DNA from 2 places in the Jeotgalibacillus haloalkalitolerans genome. Region 1 is predicted to be linked to the other one. Evidence: predicted binding sites of a transcription regulator. Region 1 holds the regulator's gene; the other holds the start of a gene.
What was found. Region 1 encodes LexA, which represses DNA repair genes until DNA is damaged. Its sites were predicted from a motif close to CGAACATATGTTCG; they were not measured.
Positions count from the first base shown of each region.

Region 1 (6,368 bases):
TCAAGAGAAGACATTATGAAAATGGCAAAGGAACAAAATGTAAACTTTATCAGACTTCAATTTACTGATATCCTTGGTACAATCAAAAACGTTGAAATTCCTGTAAGTCAGTTAGAAAAAGCACTTGATAACAAAATGATGTTTGACGGATCATCTATCGAAGGTTTTGTGCGTATTGAAGAATCCGATATGTACCTTTTCCCTGATCTTGATACATGGGTTGTATTCCCTTGGACAGCCGGAGACGGTAAAGTTGCACGTCTGATCTGTGATATTTACAGCCCTGACGGTACACCATTTGCAGGGGATCCGCGTAACAATCTAAAGCGCGTATTGACTGAAATGGAAGAGCTTGGATTTACTGATTTCAACCTTGGACCTGAGCCGGAATTTTTCCTCTTCAAACTTGATGTAAATGGTGAACCGACACTTGAATTAAATGATAAAGGCGGATATTTTGACCTCGCACCAACAGATCTTGGTGAAAACTGCCGTCGTGATATCGTAATTGAACTTGAAAAAATGGGCTTTGAAATTGAAGCGTCTCACCACGAAGTTGCACCTGGACAGCATGAAATTGATTTCAAATACGCTGATGCAGTTTCTGCATGTGATGATATCCAGACATTTAAGCTTGTTGTTAAAACAATTGCAAGAAAGCACGGACTGCATGCTACATTTATGCCAAAACCATTATTTGGTGTTAACGGATCAGGTATGCACTTCAATATGTCATTATTTAAAGACGGAAAGAACTCATTCTTTGATGAAGGTGCAGAAAGTCAGCTAAGTGAGACAATGAAACAGTTCATGGCTGGTATTCTAAAGCACGCTTCAGGATTTACAGCTGTGACAAACCCTACTGTAAACTCATACAAGCGTCTTGTACCAGGTTATGAAGCGCCTTGCTACATTGCATGGTCTGCAAGAAACCGCAGCCCGTTAGTCAGAATCCCGGCTTCACGTGGAATGAGTACACGTGTTGAGGTTCGTTCTGTCGATCCATCTGCAAACCCGTACCTTGCAATGGCTGTAATGCTTAAAGCAGGTCTTGATGGAATTAAAAATAGTCTGACACCACCTGAATCAATTGACAGAAACATCTATGTAATGGACAAAGAAGAGCGTGAAGCTGCAGGTATTAAAGATCTTCCTGGTACTCTTTTTGCAGCCCTTGAAGAGCTTAAGAACGACCAGGTTATTATTGATGGTCTAGGAGAGCACATCTTTGAGCACTTCGTGGAAGCGAAAGAAATCGAGTGGGATATGTTCCGTACGCAGGTTCACCCATGGGAGAGAGAACAGTATTTAGAAATGTATTAATTATTCAAACCTCTGAAGCAATTTCGCTTCAGAGGTTTTTTATATGTAATCTGGTCAAAATATAAAAAGCCGGGTATATAAAGGCTAAGGGGGGATTGTAATGGCAGATTCATATAGAGGATTTAAATCAAAAGAAGGATATGAGCTGTACCAATCTGCGTATCAGAAAGTGATGAAGTTATGGGAAACACCTTATCAGGAACGTATCATTACTACTACTTTTGGAGACATTTCGGTTCTTGAGTGCGGGAACCAGGATAAGGAGCCGCTCCTCTTTTTTCATGCATTTGGTTTCAGTTCTGCGGAATGGTATAAATGTGCGGAAGAATTAGCAGATGAATTTAAGCTTTATTTTGTTGATGTGCTGGGAGAGTTTAATCAAAGTAATACAAAAGAGCATTTAAACGAACGGGAAGATTATATCATGTGGATCACAGAGCTTCTTAATGAATTGAAGATTGCAAAAGTAACTATAGTAGGTCATTCCAACGGCGGATGGCATGCGCTTAATTTTGCTATTTTAAAGCCCGACAGAGTGAAATCATTAATTGTTTTTTCACCGGCAGCTTCAATCAAAAGAATGAATCTGTCTTTCTACTCAAGGTTGCTACTAACAAACCTGATTCCGAGCGAATCAGTTATCATCAGCCAGTTCTGCAGGTGGCTCACAGTTAAGAAGGAAGAGGGGCAGGAACGGCTGTTTAAGCTTTACTATCTTGGACAAAAGCATGTGACCTGGGAGTATGTGATGACGCCCCCTAAGTTGTTTAAAGATCATGAACTCGATACATTAATGATGCCTGTCCATATCGCGGTTGGACGTGATGAAGTAATTTATGATCCATATACCTTACTTAAAAAAGCCGAAGATAAAATCAGAGGCTGTAAAACACATATGTTTGATTCAGGAGGGCATATGCTGCCAATTGAAATCCCCGGGGAGGTTTCCTCATTTATAAAAAAAGTGCTCGCTGACATAAAATGATATTAATCATGAAGCATTAAAAAAGCTGGACGCTTTGACAACTTTGTCAAAACGTTCAGCTTTTTTAATGAACCTGTCTATATACTCCTACCACTTTTCCAAGGATGGATACGTTATTTAAGATAATTGGTGCCATAGAAGAATTTTCAGGCTGGAGTCTGACATAATCCTTTTCTTTAAAGAAGCGTTTTACTGTTGCTTCATCTTCATCCGTCATTGCTACCACAATGTCCCCGTTGTTCGCAGTATTTTGTTGTTTCACAATGACAAGATCTCCGTCTAAAATGCCGGCTTCAATCATAGAATCTCCCATAATCTCTAACATGAACACAGCATCATCAGATGAAGCCAGTCTTTCAGGGAGCGGGAAATACTCCTCAACATTTTCAATTGCTGTAATCGGCGACCCGGCTGTAACTTTCCCCACAAGCGGAACGTTGACTACGCGCTGTGTCGGGATTTTATCCTCCTCGAGGGATATAACTTCAATCGCTCTCGGTTTTGTTGGATCACGCCTGATTAAGCCTTTACTTTCAAGTCTTGCAAGATGTCCATGAACGGTAGAACTTGAAGCTAGTCCAACCGCAAGGCCGATTTCACGAACGGAAGGCGGATAACCTTTGTCCTGAACTTCACGTTTAATAAAGTTTAATATATCAAGCTGTCGTTTTGATAACTTCTTCACGCTTCAGCACCTCTTTTCAGATTAAAACTTTTCTAAATTATAGCATAGCGTTTTTAAAAATACAAACATAAGTTCGAGTTTTTGTGTTGACCAAAACAAATGTTCGTATTATACTCAGATTAATAAAAGCGAACACATATTCGATGGAGGCGATTAATAATGACTGCATTGTGGAGAAAATATTCATTTGTTATTCTATTCGTGGTGACTGCGCTGTTTTTCAGTTTATTTTTAGTTTTTACCAATACAGCAAACAGTGATGCAACATACGCAGCAATTACCGTTAAAAATGGAGATACGCTTTGGGCATACGCTGAGGAATATGCAAGCCATACATCCATGACCCCGGAAAAGTTTATTGAGTGGGTAACTGAACATAATGAGCTTTCTTCTCATGTCATTGTAGCGGGAGAACAACTTGAGCTGCCGGTGCCTGAGGAAGCTTTTGATTTCAGTGAAGACGCGATACACCTGGCATCTGAACAGAAATAAGGAGTGATCGTGTTGAAAGTAATTATTTATTGCAGAGTCAGTACAGAAAAAGAAGCACAGGAAACATCACTTGCAAGGCAGGAAGAGGAGTTAAAACACCTTGCCGTCAAAATGAATTATCAGGTCGTTTCAACCATCAGTAAGAGAGAAAGCGGGTTTGATCTGGACCGTGAGGGTGTATTTGAATTACTGGATCATATACGGCTGTATGAAGCGGAAGGCCTTCTGATTCAGGATGAAACGCGTATAGGAAGAGGTAATGCAAAAATTGCTTTATTGCATACTTTGCATAAAGAAGGAATAAAAATATATACCATTGCCCATGACGGTGAGCTGCAGCTGTCTGAATCAGATTCGATGATCCTTCAGATTGTCAGTATGGTGGAAGAACACCAGAGGAAGCTACATAACCTGAAAATAAAAAGAGGGATGAAACGTGCGGTTGAGCAGGGATTTAAACCGCAGAGAAATCTTAAAAACCGTGGTAATAAAGAAGGGCGGGAAAAAATCGAAATACCCGTGGATGAAATTGTCAGGCTGCGCAGTAACGGATTGACCTTTCAGGAGATTTCATCTGTATTGAGAGGTCTCGGGCATCCTGTATCAAAAGCCACCGTTCACAGAAGGTATGTTGAATATATGGAATCAGAGATGCAATAAACAAATTACTTGTCAAATTTTCACCTTTCTTTTAACATACATAGGAGCTTACCTGAAAGAAAGGGTGAAAAACATGTTATCTGAAGACAAGATTAAAAGAATCAATGAGTTATCAAAGAAATCTAAAGAAGATACACTTTCAAAAACTGAAGCTGATGAACAGCAGGCACTTAGGCAGGAATATCTCGAGGCATTCAGAGGTTCAATGAAACAGACGATTGAAAATGTAACTGTTATTGATCCTGAGGGTAAAGATGTTACGCCGCAAAAACTTAAAGATGCAAAAAATAGGAATAAGCTGAACTAATATTTTCCTGAATTGCAGGCAGGATTTGAACTTTTTTAATAAAAAGAAGAGATGTTTGTACATCTCTCTTTTTTTTTTGTACAATAGGACGTATCACGTGAGTTAGAGAGGATGTAGATGATGTTTAACAAGACAGATGATTTAGCAATCAACACAATCAGGACATTATCAATTGATGCAATTGATAAAGCAAACTCGGGTCACCCGGGCCTGCCGATGGGGGCTGCTCCATTTGCATATACTTTGTGGACTCAGTTTATGAATCATAACCCTAAGAATCCGGACTGGTTCGACCGTGACCGCTTTGTACTTTCAGCAGGACACGGCTCGATGCTGCTTTATAGCTTACTGCATCTTTCCGGATATGATTTATCGCTTGATGAGATTAAAAACTTCAGACAGTGGGGATCTAAAACGCCAGGTCACCCGGAGTTCAAACATACAAAAGGCGTTGAAGCAACTACGGGTCCTCTTGGTCAGGGAATTGGTATGGCTGTTGGTATGGCGATGGCTGAAAAACATTTAAGTGCCAAATTTAACCGTGACGACTTTAATGTAGTTGATCATTATACTTATACATTATGTGGCGATGGAGACCTGATGGAGGGTGTGTCCTCAGAAGCTGCTTCACTTGCAGGTCACCTGAAGCTTGATAAGCTGATCGTGCTTTATGATTCAAATGACATTTCTCTTGACGGGGATCTTGACCGTTCATTCTCAGAAAGTGTGAAAAAGAGATTTGAATCTTACAATTGGCAGTATATTCGTGTTGACGATGGAAATGATGTAGCGGAAGTTGCAGATGCGATTAAGGCAGCAAAAGCTGACTCTGACCGTCCGACAATGATCGAAATTAAAACAGTGATCGGTTTTGGTTCACCAAACAGAGCAGGTACATCAAAAGCTCATGGTGCTCCACTAGGTAATGAAGAATCAATTCTTGCTAAAAAAGCGTATCAGTGGGAAGCAGAAGAGGCATTTTATGTGCCTGACGAGGTATACAAGCGATTCGAGGAACTGGTTGTAGATAATGGTGCTGAAAAAGAAAAAGAGTGGAACGAGAAATTCGAAAACTATAAATCTGCTTATCCGGAACTTGCACAGGAGCTTGAGGATGCAATGAACGGAAAGCTTGCAGATAACTGGGATAAGGACCTACCTGTTTATGAAGAAGGAAAATCCCTTGCAAGCCGTGCATCATCAGGTGAAGTGCTGAATGCCATTTCAAAGACGGTTCCAACACTGTTTGGCGGCTCAGCCGACCTTGCCGGATCAAATAACACAATGATGAAAGATGAAGCTGATTTCACACCTGAAACACCGGAAGGCAGAAACATCTGGTTTGGTGTTCGTGAATTTGCAATGGGAACTGCGCTTAATGGAATGGCGCTTCACGGAGGTCTGCGTGTGTACGGCGGTACATTCTTTGTATTCAGTGATTATGTCAGACCGGCAATCAGACTATCAGCTTTAATGGGTGTTCCGGTTACTTATGTATTTACACATGATAGTATTGCAGTTGGAGAAGACGGTCCAACGCATGAACCGATTGAACAACTGCCTTCACTCAGAGCGATGCCGGGCTTATCAGTCATTCGTCCTGCTGATGGTAATGAGGTTGCTGCTGCGTGGAAACTTTCTATGGAAGCGCAGGATCATCCGACAACACTTGTATTGACGCGTCAGGGTCTTCCTACTATGCCTGGTTCTGCAGAGAACGCTTATGAAGGTGTTAAAAAAGGAGCTTATGTCTTATCACCATCTGAAAAAGGAGAAGCTGATGTTCTTCTTCTTGCCAGCGGCTCTGAAGTGGGACTTGCGTATGAAGCTCAGCAGTCTCTTCGTGAGAAAAATATCGATGCAGCTGTTGTTTCCATGCCATCATGGGATCGCTTTGAGCAGCAGTCAGCTGATTA
Region 1 covers NZ_JAXQNN010000002.1:273,721-280,088, forward strand. The annotation lists gene glnA (type I glutamate--ammonia ligase) at 1-1,323, shown strand, start outside; gene UFB30_RS06210 (alpha/beta fold hydrolase) at 1,424-2,308, shown strand; gene lexA (transcriptional repressor LexA) at 2,373-2,993, opposite strand; gene yneA (cell division suppressor protein YneA) at 3,153-3,485, shown strand; gene UFB30_RS06225 (YneB family resolvase-like protein) at 3,498-4,145, shown strand; gene UFB30_RS06230 (DUF896 domain-containing protein) at 4,219-4,452, shown strand; gene tkt (transketolase) at 4,573-6,368, shown strand, end outside.

Region 2 (6,368 bases), on a different contig from region 1:
ACCTGAAGAAAGACGCAGACTGCTTGATTAGTCTGCGTCTTTTTTATACATATCTTCAAGAATCAGATAGTCATTTGATTTTTTGAGCGGGACTCTATATTCGTAGCAGTATTCTTCTAAACGGTGGAAGAGATCGTTGCCATCGAATTTGTAGAGTCTAGGGGAGCGGCCTTTATATGTTTTAAGTATGGCGGCTTTTGCAGCCCAGTTTTCGCGTCTGAATTGTATCTGGGATATGTCTGAATGGTTCAGTTCCCTGGTGCGGATGCGCCACTTGATAAAAAAGACGCTGTAAATGAGCCTGGAGTCTTGAATAGAGAATGAGTATTGAATAAATAATAAAAGAATATGATATATCATAAGTGCAATAAATGAAAAACGGTAAATTGGCTCATCCCATGAAAAAGCAAGAAAAGGTACCAGAGCGAGTGCCATTAGACTAATTTGAATTCGTTCTGTGTGAGCCTTATATATTTTTGGTTTCTGCCTGGTTTCTGTAGTTTCTGAGTTTTGCATCATATCCCCCTGCAAATCAGTCGTGCTCCAATTCTAACATAACTGGAAACTGGTGGAATAAAAAAAGAAGGCATCTCAGCCTTCTTTTTTTCCGTCTTGAATGGGTGTATAGTTTTTAGCGCGGAACTGATCTTTCAGCAGCTGGATACTTAAGACAAGACAAAGCATTCCTGTCAGCCAGACCAGCCCTGCTACACCAAGCAGAAAATGAATCTGATCAGAAACATTTTCTACTGTGGGGTCGTTAAAACCTCCTCCAATGCCCATAAAAAATACGATGTAAGCAATCATCGTCAGACCCAGGTGCGCAGCCATCCACAAAAATGCAGTTTTCATACGCGGAGCGCGTCGGATTGAATATAATACAAAAATAATTGCAGCAAGAACGGCTGCAACGAATCCCCATTCGATGATGAGCAGGAATGTGCTGTTTAATTCTTCAGTCAGCATGAGCGGGCTCCTTATCATGAATTATTATAGATATGTCTATTATTCATGATTCCGTCGGGAAATGCTACTCTGGAGAGGTGGAGATTTGGTGAAAAAAGTTGAACCCCCTGCATGTTTGTTGCCTGTCTGCAGGGGGATCAAGTACTACACACCGTGTGTGTCCTCTAATGTATTTAATTCTGCTGAGTACTTCATAAAAGCGTCCTGATCTTTGTTGTCTAACGCTTCGTTAATAGCTGTTACAAGCTGTTCCTTGCGATGACGGACCAGAATTTCATTTAATACCATGTCCACGTAAATCTCCATCATCGTCATTTCACTGGATTGTTTCTGAGGGACGGTTGACTCATTCATGAACTCTGCGAACGATTTGTTGTTTTCCATCTTCATCACCTCTGCTACTTTTTTTCATTATAGAGAATATCGGAAAGAATATCAACAGAAAGTTTTAAATTTTTAGACAATATGAATTTTAAGCTGAATATATACCGGATTGTTCGGGGTGAAGCGAACATATTTGGAAAAATTTATGTATACATCTGAATAGTAGTTAGTATATGATTATCCCATAAAAATATAAAGGAGTGATAAAATGGAATTTATGACAGCGACAGAAACTTACACTGTCAGTACGAACACAATGATTTTAGAGCCGAGGGTTGAAGACGGGAGTTTAACAGGTACGATTATTCACGAAAAAGGAAGATTACCTTTTTCAGTAGATATGAAACCAATGGAGATTATGGAACATTCGTGTCTGTATTATTTTTCATCCTACGAAGGACGCAAAACCTCATCAAGATTCCTCACAAACTTCAGTCATAAGCCTCCCATCGTTGTTGATCCAATATCAGATATTTATTTCTTCTCCACTCATTCAGATTCAAATAAAAAGAATTATTGGATTGCGCTTAATCACGTTGTCAGTATGGAAAAGAATGACGACTTAAGTAATGAAACAACACTGACCCTCTCAGGAGACAGAACGATTACACTTCCAATCTCGAGACGTGCCACGCATCTGCAGTACCTGAAAGCTTCCGTACTCTCCCTTAAACTGCATCAAAACATCAACGGCATCCGGGAAAGATCAGAAGATACCTACAAAACCAGACTGCATAAAAAACGCTTCGGGTTTGCAGAGTATCTCGACAGAATTGAAAACGTTGATCAGGACCGGATCAACCCTGATGACGGTGGAGACATAGACTTTAACCGACCGATCAAATAATACCTTAAGAGATTCTCAACGTGATTTCTGAGCCGCGGATTAAAATAGTTGTGCTGCTCTTCATAACCTTTATACACGAACAGATACATGGTAAAAGCTTCATCAGATTTCAGTTTTACGACCTTCATGCCGTGGTCTTTCATATACTTTTTCAAAGTAGCGAGCTCACGCTGAACAGCGATCATTGTCTCTTCAATTAACTCAATATAAGGTCTTGGGAGCTTTACACCACTCTTTTCAATCACAATCTGATCACGTTCAAGAATCTTCAGCACCATCGGAAGGTAAAAAGCATTCTCCAGCCGGTCCCGATCCTCAGTTGGAATCTTTGTCATTGAAATCTCCTCCTGTATAACGAACATGCGTTCTATATCATTTTACACAGATTTTCTGAATTTACAACTGGATTATGTTTGCATTATTCACAAAAAAATCTGATAATAGAACAAGCGGTTTATCTCGATAGCCGAAATATTTGATTCACCGGAGGAGATTTCATGACACAAAAGCGCAAAATCACAGCAGAAGATCTGTATAAAATTGAATCATTAACTGACCCGAGATGGTCGCCGGATGGCAAACATATTTTATTTGTTAAAACACATATCAATGAAGAACATACATATGCGTCAAATCTCTTTTTATATGATCAGGAAAACGAAGAGCTGAGCCAGTGGACATATGGAGACAAGAGAGTATCCTCCCCAAGATGGTCGCCGGACGGCAGGAAAGTGGCATTCGTCTCAAACCGCTCCGGTAAAAATCAGCTATACGTTTTATCTGTCAGCGGAGGGGAAGCGAAGCAGGTAACGGAGACGGAAAACGGGGCAGGAAACCCGGTCTGGTCACCGTGCAGCGGAAAGGTCGCTTTTACAGTATCACTTGAACCTGAGGATGCACTAAATGATGAGAAGAAAAAAGTAGATGATGATAAAAAGCTGAAGCCGTTTGTAACAGATTCAATGAAGTACAAAGCAGATGGTGCGGGCCTGCTTGACGATAAAAAGCAGCAGCTTGCCATTATTGATCTGAAGACAGAAGAACTCCGCCAGCTGACAAAAGGGGAAGACAGTTACGCGTTGTTTGACTGGTCACCTGACGGAAAGCAGCTTGCTTTTGCGACGGATGCTGATGCAGAAGATAAAGACTTTTCATTTAATAATGAGCTGTACCTGTACAATCTTGAAGATGACAGCAAAAAGCATATTCAGACGGCTGAAGGCTACGTAGGATTTGCTGCGTGGTCTCCGGAAGGCGATCAGCTTGCATTTACTGCTTCAGGCAGAACCTATGAAAATGCTACGCACAGTGAGCTCTGGATATGGAAAGAGGCTTCAGGGACTGCAGAATGTCTGACTGAAGGAATTGATGCTCCCGTCGGAGATTATGCAATTGGTGATATTCAGCAGGGCGCAAGCGTACAGGGAGCGGTCTGGGCTGATAATAACAGCCTGTTCTTCGTGATAACAGATCAGGGGAATGTCAATCTGTATTACGCTTCAACAGAAGGAGCAGTATACCCTGCTTACGAAGGAAACCATCACGTTTACGGATTTGATATACATGGTGACTCACAAAAGATTGCGGCTGCAATCAGTACACCCGAAAATCCCGGGGACCTGCATATCATTCACGTGCCAACAGGGGAAGCAAAACAGGTAACGCATGTGAATCAGCAGCTGCTTGATGAAGTTGAAGTAGTAGCACCGGAAGCGGTCTATTATGAAAGTACAGACGGTTATACAGTTCACGGCTGGTTTATGAAGCCGGCCGGGTATACAGATGGAGAACAGGTCCCGATGATTTTAAGTATTCACGGTGGTCCGCATGCGATGTATGCCAACACGTTTTTCCATGAAATGCAGCTGCTTGCAGCACAGGGTTATGCAGTACTTTACACAAATCCGCGTGGAAGCCATGGCTATGGTCAGGACTTTGTAAATGCAGTCAGAGGCGATTACGGCGGAGGGGATTATCGTGACCTGATGGCGGCAGTGGATGGCGCGCTTGAGCAATTTGACTTCATCGACCGCGACCGCCTCGGCGTAACAGGCGGAAGCTACGGCGGATTTATGACGAACTGGATCACAGGACATACAGACCGTTTCAAAGCAGCAGTCACACAGCGCTGCATCAGTAACTGGATCAGCTTCTACGGCGTCAGTGACATAGGCTACTACTTCAGTGAGTGGCAGATCCAGGCAGACCTTGGTGACATTGATACACTATGGAAGCACTCACCGCTTGCCTATGCTGACCAGATTAAAACACCACTCTTAATCCTGCACAGCGAAAACGACTACCGCTGCCCAATCGAACAGGCAGAGCAGCTATACATTGCGCTGAAAAGAAAAGAGAAGAAAACACGTTTTGTCAGATTCCCTGAATCAGACCACAACCTTTCAAGAACAGGAAAACCAGAACTCAGACTCGAAAGACTGAACCACCTGACCGGGTGGATGAATGAGTATATTTAATCAAAAGTAGATTGTTTTCAAAATTAATTGCTAGTGTAGTATAGGAAATTTCAGGTGAACGGAGCGGAAGGGGGCGACTCCAGGACGATTAGTGGGAAGCTGAGACCCCACAGGCGAAGCCGAGGAGGCTCAGCAACCACCGTCCGGAAAGCGTCCCCCTGAAGCGCAGTGAGCCGGTTAAGCGAAAGCTGAGACTATTATTTGTCTCAGCTTTTTAAATTCTCAATTGTCATAGTTTGTACAAAACAAAATAAGGGAAAAATATAGCCATAATAGGCGGTATTTTTCCTATTATGCTATACTGATAAAAAATAACCGCCAGTCTAATGATCAGAGGAGCGTTTGAATGACGTTGGAAACTCTAGAAGCATGGTTTACACTTGAAAATCTTCGTGAATTAATTGCAGAGTACCGGGCATTCGGACCGCTGATCGGTTTCTTACTGCCAGTACTGGAAGCATTCCTGCCATTCCTGCCGCTCGTCGCTTTTGTAGTGGCAAATGCAAATGCATATGGTGTTCTGTTTGGTATACTGCTCTCATGGGCAGGTGCTTCAGTAGGTGCGCTGATGGTCTTTTGGCTGCTCAGACGCTTTGGACATCTGAGGCTGTTTTACTTTTTAAGTAATCAGAAGCAGATTAGAAAACTGACGACCTGGGTGGAACGCCATGGATTTGGTCCATTGTTTCTGTTACTGTGTTTTCCCTTTACGCCATCTGCACTTGTCAACGTGGTAGCCGGATTATCACGGATCAGCATCATGCAGTATATGCTGGCTGTTATATCTGGAAAGCTTGTCATGATTTCTACGATTTCATTTATCGGTGCAGACATCGTTTCTCTCATCAGGGAGCCGGTTAAAACAGCTATCGTACTGGGTGTGATCGTTGTCTTATGGCTGGTAGGAAAAAGAGTGGAAAAAGTGATTAACAAAAAAATGGAACGTGACATATTGATGCACGAGCGTCATAGAAAGTCTTCCGGGAATGAAAGGTTGGAGAATAGATGGAATCGTGGAAAAAAGAAAGCTTCGAATGGCTCAAAGCATTAGCAGTAGGAGTCGTTATTGTATTACTGGTCCGCATTTTCCTTTTTTCAAATTATGTTGTAGAAGGAGTATCCATGCAGCCTACACTGCAGGATGGCAACAAGCTGGTCATTAATAAAATTGGTTATACAGTCGGGGACTTCGACAGATTTGATGTCATTGTCTTTCATGCAAGTGAATCAGAAGATTATGTAAAAAGAGTCATCGGACTTCCGGGGGATGAAATCTCTTATGAAGACGATCAGCTATATATTAACGGCGAATATTACGAAGAGCCTTACCTTGAAGAATTCAGAGAAGACGGCAAACGGTTAACAGGTGATTTTACACTTGAAGAACTGACAGGAGAAACAGAAGTACCTGAAGGACAGCTGTTTGTACTCGGTGACAACCGCGAGAACAGCCTCGACAGCCGCATCTTCGGCTTCATCGACCAGGACTCAGTCGTTGGCAAAGTCAACCTCAGATACTGGCCGCTGAATGAACTGGATATAAGATTTTATGAGTAATCAGGATTGATACAGAAATTTCAGGTGAGCGAAGCGTAAGGCGGCGACTCCGGGACGATTAGTTGGAAGCTGAGCCCCCACAGTCGAAGGCGAGGAGGTCTAATGGAGCCACAAAACGGCTCATCCAGGAAAGCGTC
Region 2 covers NZ_JAXQNN010000004.1:186,442-192,809, reverse strand. The annotation lists gene UFB30_RS12460 (thiol-disulfide oxidoreductase DCC family protein) at 1-31, shown strand, start outside; gene UFB30_RS12455 (hypothetical protein) at 28-516, opposite strand; gene UFB30_RS12450 (hypothetical protein) at 592-966, opposite strand; gene UFB30_RS12445 (IDEAL domain-containing protein) at 1,111-1,350, opposite strand; gene UFB30_RS12440 (competence protein ComK) at 1,559-2,197, shown strand; gene UFB30_RS12435 (YhjD family protein) at 2,137-2,532, opposite strand; gene UFB30_RS12430 (S9 family peptidase) at 2,695-4,674, shown strand; gene UFB30_RS12425 (TVP38/TMEM64 family protein) at 5,021-5,725, shown strand; gene lepB (signal peptidase I) at 5,680-6,231, shown strand.
Region 2: UFB30_RS12435 (YhjD family protein) is a predicted target of LexA. The motif match lies at 2,553-2,566, and genes of this name have one in related genera.